DNA from 2 places in the Lysinibacillus sp. S1 genome. Region 1 is predicted to be linked to the other one. Evidence: riboswitches for the same ligand, from Rfam matches in the RefSeq annotation. Region 1 holds a riboswitch; the other holds the start of a gene.

What was found. Region 1 has a riboswitch for preQ1 ahead of queF (preQ(1) synthase). Riboswitches for the same ligand answer to the same signal wherever they lie in the genome.
Region 2: another riboswitch for preQ1. It lies ahead of ACHZEU_RS11155 (QueT transporter family protein); the one in region 1 lies ahead of queF (preQ(1) synthase).

The regions. Positions count from the first base shown of each region.
Region 1 covers NZ_CP173154.1:2,784,644-2,791,622, reverse strand. Annotated here, with positions in the region: gene ACHZEU_RS13825 (VUT family protein) at 1-404, opposite strand, end outside; gene queE (7-carboxy-7-deazaguanine synthase QueE) at 446-1,174, opposite strand; gene queD (6-carboxytetrahydropterin synthase QueD) at 1,167-1,637, opposite strand; gene queC (7-cyano-7-deazaguanine synthase QueC) at 1,641-2,300, opposite strand; gene queF (preQ(1) synthase) at 2,405-2,905, opposite strand; PreQ1 riboswitch class I at 3,031-3,077, opposite strand; gene ACHZEU_RS13800 (S8 family serine peptidase) at 3,387-6,979, shown strand, end outside.
Region 2 covers NZ_CP173154.1:2,206,819-2,213,797, reverse strand. Annotated here, with positions in the region: gene ACHZEU_RS11165 (long-chain fatty acid--CoA ligase) at 1-869, shown strand, start outside; gene trpB (tryptophan synthase subunit beta) at 913-2,076, opposite strand; T-box leader at 2,135-2,334, opposite strand; gene ACHZEU_RS11155 (QueT transporter family protein) at 2,403-2,885, opposite strand; PreQ1 riboswitch class I at 2,892-2,936, opposite strand; gene ACHZEU_RS11150 (ABC transporter substrate-binding protein) at 3,267-4,289, shown strand; gene ACHZEU_RS11145 (ABC transporter permease) at 4,374-5,402, shown strand; gene ACHZEU_RS11140 (ABC transporter ATP-binding protein) at 5,395-6,189, shown strand; gene ilvA (threonine ammonia-lyase IlvA) at 6,710-6,979, opposite strand, start outside.

The DNA.
Region 1 (6,979 bases):
GCACCAAGTGGACTTAAGCCGATTACTACGAAAATTGCAGAATCTAGAAATCCTCCAACAATACCACTGTAGAACACACGCCAAGCCATTGGTAATTTTAATCGAGTATAAATTTCAGTATCGGCCGTTTCTGCGACAACAAATGATAGTGCTGAGGCTACCACAATTAAAAGTGTATCACCTAGTAGGAATGACACCACAGCTGATAAAATTAAAGCTGTAATAATAAATAAATACGTCTTTTTTCTACCATATTTATTTTGTACTAGATCCCGAAAAATAAAGGTGGCCCCAATTAAAAGCGTTCCCATTGGAACAATAAACATACCAAAATGGAATGGTGCAAATGCTGCCGTTACCACATTAGCAATAACAATAGATAATAAATAAAATAATATTCTCAAACTATTACTCCTCAAGTAAATTTAATTTTTGTAATGGCACACTATACACCTCTTTTATTTCCCCACACAAGGGCATGTAACTGTGGCAGTACTTTAACATCTCTTAAATCCTCATCCTTCATTACTCTATCAATCAGTGCACGATATTTATCCAATAAATCCATCATTAATTGTGAATTATCAGTTGCCGTGAGATCATCATTACCGACTTGAAGATAAAAAGGAATCATTGGATATCGATGGTGAATTTGTTTAGCATAATCGTAATCCTCTTGATTAAAAACGACTATTTTGAGGGATACATGGTGATTGCTGTTCCGATCTTTAAGTTTTTCGAAGATATAAGAGAGCACCGAGTAGTCTGTGGTCATTCCAGAACTAGGTGGCTTTGGTGAAATTGTCAGTTCATCAATCTCATACATCCACTTTTGCCACCTACTCCCCTGTGTTTCTACCCCGATTTTTATGTCATTTTCTTTTAAAATGGCAATAAGCTCTGCTAAATTCGGATTGAGTGCAGGATTGCCGCCTGAAATTGTGACAAATGAAAAACCATTGCCCCCTAAACGTTTCAACTCAGACCAAATCTCTTCCGCTGTCATTTGGACAATAAGGTGCTTTCCACTGCCGTCCCACGTAAACGATGAATCACACCAAGAACAGGAATAATCGCAGCCCGCAGTTCTTACAAACATCGTCTTCTGGCCAACGACCATACCCTCTCCTTGAATCGTTGGCCCAAAAATCTCGATAACAGGTACTTTACTCAACTTCCATCCACTCCCTTCTAGCTTCTGCATAGCTTGTTGGAGTCTCGTAAAGCCTGATAAACTCTACACGCACACCGTTATATCCTTCATCACGCAAGGCCTCAGTCAACTTTTCGTAAATCCAAACAACAATGTTCTCTGCCGTCGTATTCATGGGTGGAAGCGTTTCATTTAAATAACGGTGATCCAAATGAATCTCTATTTTATGTTTCCATATTTCTTTTATATCGCCGAAATCAATCATCAAACCACGTTCATCTGTGTAGCCACTCAGTCCTAATATAGCTCGATAGGTATGCCCATGTAGATTTTTACATTTCCCTTCATAATGATGTAGATGATGGGCAGCATCGAAGGTAAATTCTTTGCTTATGAGAACACGCTTTGCATGATATTTCAATTGATTTCTTTGAATATCCACATCAATTCTCTGGAGTCTCTCAACGATTTTAAAATCTGACATGCCTTAAGACTCCTTCCTATAACTTAAATACTCATCAAGCCCTTTATTTCGCAATTTACATGCTGGGCATTCACCACATCCATCTGCTATGACACCGTTATAGCAAGTCAACGTTCTTTGCCGTACAAACTCAAGTGCCCCAAGCTGATCAGCTAATTCCCATGTTTGTGCCTTATTCAGCCACATCAAGGGTGTATCAATCACAAAGGAATCATCCATCGATAAATTTAACGTTACATTTAAGGATTTAATAAAGACATCTCGGCAATCCGGATATCCACTAAAATCAGTTTCACAAACACCTGTTACAATATGCTTTGCCCCTACTTGGCTCGCTAAAACGCCCGCAAATGAAAGAAAAAGGAGATTGCGGCCAGGCACAAAAGTCGATGGGAGCTCACCATTTTCTCCGTCCTTCACCTTTATGTCTTGTCGTGTCAATGCATTCGGAGCAAGTTGATTCAGGAGAGACATATCAAGTATGTGATGCTTGATACCAAGCTCCTCTGTTATCACCTTCGCACAGTCAATTTCAAGACGATGCCTTTGACCATAATCGAAAGTTACTGCCTCAATCTCTTCAAAGCGTTCTTTTGCCCAGAACAAACAAGTTGTGCTGTCCTGACCTCCACTAAATACTACAATTGCTTTTTCCTTTTTCATCTATAAAGACTCCCTTATATCGAAAAAACAGCACTCTAAGAAAAAGTGCTGCTTTCTTCTTAGTTTTTTTAAGAGGGTAGCTAAAAACCTCTGTCTTGCTTCATTTATCGATTATCAATTTTTTCTGGGTTAAGATCGTGGTTCATTAAACGATAATTGGCGATTTCTTCGTATTTAGTTCCTGGCTTCCCATAGTTACACCATGGATCAATCGAGATACCCCCACGTGGAGTAAATTTCCCCCAAACCTCTATATATCTTGGATCAAGTAATGCAATTAAATCATTCATAATGATATTCACGCAATCTTCATGGAAATCGCCGTGATTTCTAAAACTGAATAAATACAACTTTAGAGATTTACTTTCAACAATTTTTTTATCTGGGATATATGAAATGTACATCGTTGCAAAATCCGGCTGATTTGTAAGCGGACATAAACTGGTAAACTCTGGGCAATTAAACTTAACAAAATAATCTCGATTAGCATGAAGATTATCCACTGCCTCTAATACCTCAGGTGCATAATCATAGGAATACTTTGTACCTTGATTACCTAATAGGGTCAAATCCTTTAATCCTTCTTGATGACTTCTGCCAGACATAAAAAAACCTCCTTGTAAAATGTTTCCCAACACTTTTCAAGAGAGGCATCACCAATCATTCTATTTAAAACATAAGTAAACAGATAAAAAAAGCCACGTCCGATATGGACATGGCAAATTGTCATGTTTCCATAGTTTTTTATAGAGGGTATCAGCTATGAACCTCTCCCGTTCTAGTCCGGGCATTCTTTTCTTCAATATCGTACAAAAAATAATACAGGACGTCAAATGGATTTTTTATAAAACTCTTAAATGATAAAAAGTATGAATCACTGTAAGTCAATACTCATTTGAAAGTTCTACTTTTTTATTAAATTACTAGGAAAATAGAATTAATCCATTTTTGACAAAGTAATACTAATTATCAATATTTTGAGATTTTTCAATATTCCGATATTCGAATTATCTCACCTGTGATAAATTGGAAATATCACACTAAACCGAAAAGTGTGATAATTAAGAGCGGAGGGAGAAATGAGATTTGAAAAAGTTTAAGTTTACGAAGTTTTTAAGTAGTATGATAGCTTTCGTTATGGTGCTTTTTCTATTGGTTCCATTATCGAGTGCTAATGCTGAAGATTCGAAACCATTCAAGCAGGATAGCCAAAGTGAAAGTATACTTCAATTAAAGGCGGCTATCGCTGAACAGCTAAGCTTGTCTAAAGATGGTCCAACTCTTCACGAAAGCTTACAAAATGTATCAGGCAATCAAGAAGTTGCAGTCATCGTACATTTATCTGAAAAGCCTGTGGCACTAGAGCAAGGAATGAGCCAATTGAAAGGCCAAAAGTTCTCTAATGCGCGAGCAAATGAAGTTCGATCAAATGTAAAATCTCAACAAGCACAAGTTAAGAAAGAATTAGCTACTAAAAATGTTCAAATGACTCAAGGCTACACATTTGATACTGTTTTAAACGGTTTTGCAGCAACTGTGAAAGCAAATGATCTCCCAAAGCTGCTTTCAATAGAAGGAATAACATTAATTGAACCTGATGCAATTGTTTACGCATCTGAAGATAATACAATGAAATCATCAGAACTGATTAAGGAAGATCAACTAGAGGCTCAAATGAATACAAGTATTTCTTTCCTCGGCATCGAACAGCTTTGGAATGAAGGAATTGAAGGACAAGGTATAAAGGTAGCAGTATTAGATACTGGTATTGACGCAGATCACCCTGAGTTCGCTGGAATTTACAAGGGTGGGAAAAACTTCATTCCAAATTCATCAACTTACACAAAGCCTCGGGCAGATGACGATGCATCGGAAACCTTGCCTTCTGAGCGTCCTGCTGGAACACCTGAATTTAATGAAAAGGGAAGCTCGTTCTATACTTCTCACGGTACCCATGTTGCTGGAACTATTGCAGCAATTGGAGCTAACAATTTCGGCATTAAAGGAATTGCTCCAAAAGTAGACCTTTATGCTTACCGTGTTCTTGGTGCATATGGAAGTGGGGCTACATCTGGTATTGTTAAAGCAATTGAAACGGCTGTAACAGAAAAAATGGACATAATCAACCTTTCTCTTGGTGGGGGGGCTAACTCTGAAACGGACGCTGGTTCATTTGCTATTAATAATGCAATGATGGCTGGAACAATCGGAGTAATTGCAACAGGGAACTCCGGCCCAAATCGAGGAACAATGGGCACGCCTGCAACCGCTCGTTTAGGAATTGCTGTGGGTAACACAACAAATCCAGAAACAATGTATAACGGTGAAGTGAATGTTACAGTTGGTGACTACAACTTAACAAAACAGCTCCCATTAATGGGAACAACTTTTGGAAGGGATTTAGCAACACAGCTTCAAGGAGAATTTGACCTAGTTGCTATTCCTGGAAACGGAGAAGTAAAAGACTATGAGGGAATCGATGTAGAAGGTAAAGTGGCATTAATCTCTCGTGGCAGTATCGCATTTGTTGATAAAATTGCGAATGCAAAGGCAAATGGAGCAGTCGCCACAATTATTCATAACTTTGCTGGTGGAACAAATGCACCTAATATTTCAGGTACATTCCTGGGTGATTCTTTTGCTTTTCTACCAACATTCGATATGTCCCAAACGGATGGCAATGCAATTCGTGCTGCATTAGCCGGTGGAACTGGAAAAGTTAGCTTTAGTCAATTTACTTCCACAAAGACACTGGGAGATGAAGTAAACGATTCAAGTTCCCGTGGCCCATCTATGCCAAACTTTGATATTAAACCAGATGTAAGTGCACCTGGAACAAACATTATGTCAACGATTCCAATGTATAAAAAGGACTTCCCTAATGCAGATTATGCAGAGGCATATGATCGTAAAACAGGAACTTCTATGGCAACACCGCATATTACAGGTATTGTTGCATTACTTAAACAAGCAAATCCTGATTGGAATGCGTTCGACATAAAAGTGGCGCTTTCTAATACAGCAAAGGTTTTAGATAAAACAAAATACGATGTGTTCTCTCAAGGTGCAGGTCGTGTAAATGCTTATGCTGCAGCACATCCAGAAATTCTTGCCTATGCATTGGATAGTGCAATTTTAGATGGAACAGGAGCTGTTTCAGAAAACTTAAAAGGGACAGTTACTTTTGGTCCACAATCTCTTAAAGACCAGGATATTTCCGTAACGAAACAAGTTTTAGTAAAAGATATAAAGGGTCACGGCGGTAATTATAATGTATCAATTGATGTGACAAAATCATTTGGTGATGCAACTGTTACAGTCGACCAGCCAACATTTAATCTAGTTGGTGAGCAAGTGTTAAATCTTACATTAACGGCTTCACAAGCTACAGCTCCAAACGGCTCGGAAATACTGGGGTATATTCACATCAGCGGTGGTGCTACAGAAATTTCATTGCCATTCGCAGCTGACTTTGGAAGTGAGGCAGTAACTGAAATTAAAGATTTAAAAATTACAGAAACAGACCTCTCCTTTAATGGAGATGGCGTGAAAGATTCAGCTGTACTTTCATTTACATTAACTGGCGATGTAACAACTAACTATATCGAGCTATGGGATATTATGAATCCTCAAGGTGGAGAATATGGTGATGGCTACATCGGTTATCTACATGCAGGTACTGCGCTAGGAAAAGGCTCTTATACGCTGAATATCGCTGGGCAATACAAACCATGGGGAACAGAACCTGCCACAACAATTCCAGATGGTCTCTATACTATTGACTTTACTGGTCTTTCGGCATCAGGGGTAGTTTCCGATTATGTTGGACCAATTATCGTGAAAACGACTAAACCAGAAATTACTGGTTCAGTAGCTGAAGGTGTCGCTACAGGAAAGGTAACAGATAAGTATATCGACTACAATGAAGAGTTATATTTATATGGTTTAAACTATAATTTAAATGATAAATTAAAAGCTTCCTATATTGCGACTGTGAATGGCGAAATACAAGCGCCTGTTCCTTTTGAATTAAATCAAGACGGTAGCTTCACATTCCCAGTAACAACAGAAACTAATGCTGTATCATTAAAAATTGAAGACGCTGCTGGGAATGTTGGTGAAGCACTAATATTTGAAAAAGATGTAGTTGAACCAAAAGTAACACTTTCTGTCAATCCAACTGAGCTAGACCTAACAGCTGGGGAATCTGCACAACTTACGGTAACAGAGACATCTACTCCTCCAGAAGGTGAAGCAACAGAGGAAGATGTAACTTCAAAAGCAACTTATGTTGTGGGAGATGAAAATGTTGCAACAATAGCAAATGGATTAGTAACTGCTGTAGGTGAGGGCACGACTACGATTGCTATTTCATATGGTGATCATGAAGTTACGGTAAATGTTACAGTAAAAGCACCTGTTGTAGAAACACCAATCGTAACACTAGAAATTGACCAAGCTCAGGTTGAAACTAGAATAGGTAAAGAGGTTATGGTTAAGATTACTGAAGTAACTACTTTTGAGGGTAGAACAACAGAAAAAGATGTTACTACGCTTGCAACCTACGAAGTAGCAAATGATAAAATAGCTACTGTAAAAGCAGGGGCTGTAAAAGGTAAAGGTCAAGGTACTACGACAATTACAGCAACGTATGGTGACCACACATTAACATTTGATGT
Region 2 (6,979 bases), 580 kb from region 1:
AATTTACTTCAGCATTAATAATGGATTTAATCGAACAAGAAAAGGTTACATTAACTGCTGGTGTTCCAACCATTTGGATAGGTGCCCTGCAGGAGCAGGAAAAGAAAGAACGAGATATTAGTTCTTTAAGAGCGATATGCTGTGGTGGATCGGCTTCACCAACTCGACTCATTCGGACATTTGAAGAAAAATATGGGATTCCTTATATTGTTGTCTACGGCATGACGGAAACTACACCAATCGTGGCATTGTCTAATTATATGTCATGGATGGAAGATTGGCCGATTGAAAAACGTATTGAAGCTCGAGCGATGCAAGGGATGACAATGGCAGGTATCGAATCTAGTATTATTAATGAGGCGGGTGAGGTACCTTGGGATGGCGAAACAATGGGGGAATTACGTTTAAAAGGCCCATGGATTTCCAACGAATACTATCGTGATGAGCGAACAGCAGATGCCTATCGAGATGGTTGGTTATATACTGGTGATATTGCTGTACGAACAGCAGATGGCTTTATTAAAATTACGGACCGTACGAAAGATCTTATTAAATCAGGTGGGGAATGGATTTCCTCTGTTGATTTGGAAAATGCGCTGATGACTCATGATGCCGTTTTAGAAGCGGCTGTCATTGCCATGCCCCATGCTAAATGGCAGGAGCGTCCATTAGCTTGTGTTGTATTGAAAGAGGGACAATCAGTAACTGAACCAGAGCTTCTTGCTTTTTTAGAAAATCAATTTGCCAAGTGGTGGGTACCAGATGCAGTCGTCTTTCTAGAAGAAATTCCAAAGACATCTGTCGGAAAATTCCTGAAAGCGAAGCTGCGAGATAATGTAGCAGAAATTTATCCTAAATCATTGGTATAGGTAAAAGAGCGATTTCCGTAAATGGAAGTCGCTCTTTTTTGAGTTATTTAGTTAGCATGTGGAAGACTTGTTCAACGTCTTTATCGCCACGACCAGAGATATTAATAATAATGCTTTCCTCAGATGATAAAGTTGGTGCTAATTTTAGAGCATGTGCGACTGCATGTGAGCTTTCAAGAGCAGGAATAATACCTTCAACCTTAGAAAGTACTTGGAAGGCATCTAAAACTTCTTCATTTGTCACGGTCACATATTCAGCACGACCGATTGTTTTCAAATGGCTATGCTCAGGCCCCGCACCTGGATAATCTAAACCAGCTGCTATTGAATAGGTAGGTAGTGGGTTGCCTTCTGCGTCCTGAAGTACTAAACATTTGAAGCCGTGTAGCTCTCCTGGTGTTCCTTCGTTTAAGGTAGCAGCTTTGTCTGGCTCTATTCCAATAAGACGAACATCTTCGTCTGCAATATAATCAGCAAATGCCCCAATGGCATTACTACCGCCTCCTACACAGGCAAGAACAGCTGTCGGCAGCTTTCCTTCCTTTTCTAAAATCTGTTCACGACTTTCGCGGCTAATCACTGATTGAAAATGTTTAACCATTGATGGGAAGGGGTGTGGTCCAACTGCTGAGCCTAATAAATAGAAGGTTGTTTCATAGTTTTCTACTAAGTCAGCGAATGCCTCATCTACTGCATCCTTTAAGCGTCCTTGCCCTTTATCGACAGCTACAACTTTCGCTCCGAGAAGTTCCATGCGAAATACGTTCAATGCCTGACGTTTTGTATCTTCCAAGCCCATATAAATCGTGCAATCCATTCCAAACATGGCACACGCTGTAGCTGTTGCTACACCATGTTGACCTGCCCCTGTTTCGGCAATCACGCGATTTGCTCCCATACGTTTAGCTAGTAAAATTTGTCCTAATACATTATTGATTTTATGGGAGCCTGTGTGGTTAAGGTCTTCACGTTTTAAATAAATTTTTGCGCCACCTAATTGCTTTGTTAAATTCTCTGCAAAATAAAGAGGGGATTTACGACCGACATATTCACGGAAATAGTAATCTAATTCTTGCTTAAAATCATCATCCTCTTTATACTTTTGAAAATTCTCATCTAGTCTATTTAAAACATTTTGAAGCTCCTTTGGAACAAAGCTTCCACCAAATTCACCGAAATATCCCTTTTTTTCTACTACTGTACTCATCTTAACTCGACTCCTCTATGCTAATTTTTCCAAAAAAAAAGCCACTCCAATCCCTCATAAAAAGGACGAGTAACCGTGGTGCCACCTTCATTCGCAATTTTTGCGCGCTTTCCTGCTCCGGTAACGGGGAGCGAAACGGCCTTACATTTGATAAGGCTGCTCTGAAGTCCATTCACAAGTCTGTACTACTGGTTTGCACCAACCACCAGCTCTCTAAAAGTAACAATGCTTGCTACTACTCTTCTTCCTTGCATTTATTAGAAAGAATTGTAGAGTATTTTCAGAATAGTGTCAAGAAAAAAGACGAATCTAAAAAGATCCGTCAGTTAAATCAAATTTTTAAAGTGAAGGCGTTTGTTTAATACATACATAATCGGTGCACCTACAGCTAATACAACAAATTCACCCGCCGCGACTGTTAGCCAAGTCCAGAAAAATGGCAACTCTAAAGCCAAGTTCAGCTCAAAGGCAATGATAAACATAGTACATGTAAAGAGCAATGTATTAATAATTAAACGTGCCCAAATATTTTTGACAAATTTACAGATTAAAATAAACAGGCCAAGTGTAATCATTGAATGACCTACACCAAAAACTAAATCGTAAATGCCAAGTGGTGAAAAGAGATTAGAGATCAATACACCAATAATAATCCCTACGGCAAAGCGTGGATTAAAGGCCACTAAATGGTTAAACATCTCAGATACTCGGAACTGTACCTCTGTAAAACCAAATGGGGCAACAAGCATGGTTACAGCTATATATAGAGCCGCAATGATACCACTTGCTGCTAAAAATTTTATCTTCATATTCATTTCTCCTTAGTTTTTTTTCGTGGGATGGTTACGAACCACGGTGCTTTCACACAAGTAAATATTCTATTATAGATATCTAGTAGAAGTCAAATGTCAGACTTTGTCTATTATGTCCTATCGTCGCAAAATTGTCATAAATAATTTTTACTATGTTGAAAAAAGAAATCGATTAACTAAAACAGCGTAGTTTAGCGGTTTAAAGCGCCAAATTAAATGAAAAACTAAAATATTTTGTCACTTTTAAAAGTCAGAACATTCATAATGTTGTTGACGGAGCTCGATAATAACGATAATATAGCGATACATTCACACTTTGTTTGGATAAAGTGCGATAGATATTCGAGAATATAAAGAATATAATCGGGGGGATTATTTGTGAAAAGCAATGTAAAGAAGTTGTCATTCCTTCTTTTTGGATTAGTGTTGCTTCTTGCTGCTTGTGGTAGCGGTGGCTCAGGTACAGCAGATTCAAAAGGAAATGAAAAAAACAATGCAAGTGAGAGCGGAAATGCAGATGATAAAACATATAAAATCGGGATTACTCAAATTGTTGAGCATCCATCGTTAAACGCAGCAACGGAAGGCTTTAAAAAAGCAATTGAAGATGCTGGTTTAAAAGTTGACTACGATCCACAAATTGCACAGGGAGATAATAGCCTTAACACAACGATTGCTAACAATCTAGTAAGTGCAAACGTAGATTTAATTTTTGCAAACTCTACACCTTCTGCACAAGCCGCTGCAACAGCAACAAGTGATATTCCAATTATTTTTACATCTGTTACAGATGCTGTTGGTGCACAGCTAATTGACTCAATGGAGAAGCCAGGGAAAAATATTACAGGCACAATCGATTTACATCCAGAAACGATTTCTAAAACTGTAGCATTCCTAAAAGAACTTGGTGCGAAAAAAGTAGGGATGGTCTACAATGCGGGTGAGCAAAACTCAGTTGCACAAGTTTCAGAAGTGAAAAAGGTTATGGACGAACAAGGTTTAGTGGTGGTAGAAGCATCAGCATCTACTTCAGCGGATGTAAAACAAGCGACAGAGTCTCTAATTGGTAAAGTAGACGCTTTCTATATTATTACTGATAACACAGTTGTTTCTGCATTAGAATCGGTAATTGATGTTGCCAATACGAATAAATTACCATTAATTGTAGGAGAACTAGATTCTGTAGCACGTGGCGGTTTAGCCGCTTATGGTTTTGAATATTTCGATATCGGTTATGAAGCAGGTCAAATGGCTGTGAAAATTTTAAAAGGTGAAGCGACACCTGCCGATACACCAGCACAATACCCACAAAATCTGAAATTATTAATCAATAAAAAAGTTGCAGATGATTTAGGCATCGAAATTAAAGATTCTTGGGGTGCCGAAATTCTAGAACAGTAAAACGAAGCGGGGTGCATTATCCCCGCTTTATCTTCATTTTACAAGTGATATAAATAATAAAGAGATTTAGGAGATGATTCAACGATGTTTTTAGCATTATTTGGCGCAGTGGAGCAAGGAATCATCTATGCAATTATGGCACTTGGTGTATATTTAACATTTCGGGTGTTAGATTTTCCGGATTTAACGGTTGATGGAAGCTTTGTAACAGGGGCGGCAACTGCAGCAACAATGGTTTTGCTTGGCTACCACCCAATCTTAGCGACTTTAGTGGCAATTGTTGCTGGATTTATTGCTGGATGTATGACAGGAATTCTTCACACGAAAGGAAAGATTAATCCGTTATTATCAGGAATTTTAATGATGATTGCTTTATATTCGATTAATCTACGTATCATGGGGTTAACTGCAGAAAATACGATAGGTCGCCCGAATATTCCACTACTAAACTCTGAAACAATCTTTTCAAAGTTTCAATCTTTTTGGAGTAATTTAGGGATCGATGATGCTATCAATAACCTATTAAAAAGCATAGGCTTTCAGCATGTACCAGGTACATGGAGTGTGCTGATTGTTGTATTAATCATCACGATTTTAATTAAGTTAATAGCAGACTGGTTCTTAAAGACAGAGGTTGGGCTAGCTATCCGAGCAACTGGTGATAATAAACGAATGATTCGCAGCTTCTCTGCAAATACAGACACACTTATCATTTTGGGGCTAGGTCTTTCCAATGCGCTTGTCGCATTTTCTGGAGCTTTAATCGCACAATACTCGAAGTTCTCTGATGTTAGTATGGGGATTGGTATGATTGTGATCGGTCTCGCATCCGTTATTATTGGTGAAGCTATTTTTGGGACTAAAACTATTATCCGTACAACGTTTGCAGTTATTGCAGGAGCCATCATTTATCGTATTATATTAGCTTTAGCATTACGTGTAGATTTCCTTGATTCAGGAGACATGAAATTAATTACAGCGATTATCGTTATTTTGGCGCTGATCTTACCGCAATTTATTAATAAGAGTAAAGAACGTAAACGTAAAGCTAAACGTGCTGCAGAACTTTCACAAGTAAAAAAAGTAGAGCAGGGAGGTAATGGCCTTGCTTAAATTACATGGTATTAATAAGGTATTTAATGAAGGAACACCTGATGAGAAGATTGCACTTGCGGAGATAAACCTACATTTAAAGCCCGGTGATTTTGTGACAATTATAGGTAGTAATGGTGCAGGTAAATCAACGATGATGAATATGATTTCAGGTGCTTTAACACCCGATTTCGGTACAGTATTGATTGATGGTAATGATGTGACAAGTTTGCCTGAATTTAAACGCTCTCAATACATTGGGCGTGTCTTCCAGGACCCAATGGCAGGAACTGCACCTACGATGACAATTGAAGAAAATCTAGCATTAGCATACTCTCGAAATAAGCATAGAGGACTACGCAATGGTGTGGACAAAAAGCGTCGTGAATTTTTTAAAGAATCGCTAGCGATGCTTGGTTTGAATCTTGAGAATCGTCTTTCTGCTAAGGTAGGTTTACTTTCAGGTGGGGAACGTCAAGCTTTGTCGCTCTTAATGGCTACCTTCACAAAGCCATCTATTTTATTGCTAGATGAACATACAGCTGCACTTGATCCATCACGTGCAGAATTAATTACCCGTATTACGAAGTATTTAGTGGAAAAAGATAATTTAACGACATTAATGGTAACGCACAATATGCAGCAAGCATTAGATTTAGGGAATCGTCTTATTATGATGGACAAAGGCCAAATCATTTTAGAAGTTGGTGAAGATCGCAAACATGAATTAACAATTCCTGATTTAATGTCCGAGTTTGAACGTATTCGTGGGGAAAAAATGAATTCAGACCGTGCTCTATTAGGTTAATATCGAAACGCTCATACACTTGTATGGGCGTTTTCCATAGTGTAAAAAATTTCATCCATAGTGTTTTTATGAATGGTGTAAATGAATGACCGTTGCAGGTTCCCTAATTTCATGTGTGGGGGGTGCCGATCTATCTTATGGGAGTCTAGTAGCCTTCCAATCCAGCTCATTAATTTAGCAAAGGTCCTCACTACTCTTTATGGAGGGCGTTGTCACACATCGTTTTTCCGCATTGTTAGTATGATAGAAAATGAAAGGGCACAGTTTTAAAAGGGTTGATTGGAGAGGAGTTGCCCCTTAGGGGATTTAGCGGCTCATCAGACGCCACCTGGACGCTGGCGGAACAGATATCAATCTCTCGCCTAGCCAGAATGTCTCTTTCCGCAGACAATATTGTTTTTTCAACATCATATAAAACGCTCATGCACTAGTTTGAATAATTTTATATAGGGAAATTAAACGATCGATAAACTTTATCACATAAAAAAGCCTCACTTTCAGAGAAGTGAGGCTCTTCATTTTAAACGAGTAAGCCAAATAGTTGAATATCGTTGTTTACTTCTTTGTATTTGAAGCCGAATTCATCCATTCGGGCAAGTAGTCCTTCATATTCAGCACGATCACCTAACTCAATGCCGACTAGTGCAGGGCCACTTTCTTTATTATTTTTCTTGGTATATTCAAAGGTAGTAATGTCATCGTTTGGTCCAAGTACACTAGTGAGGAATTGACGTAATGCTCCGGCACGCTGAGGGAAGCTGACGATGAAGTAGTAAAGTAATCCTTCGTG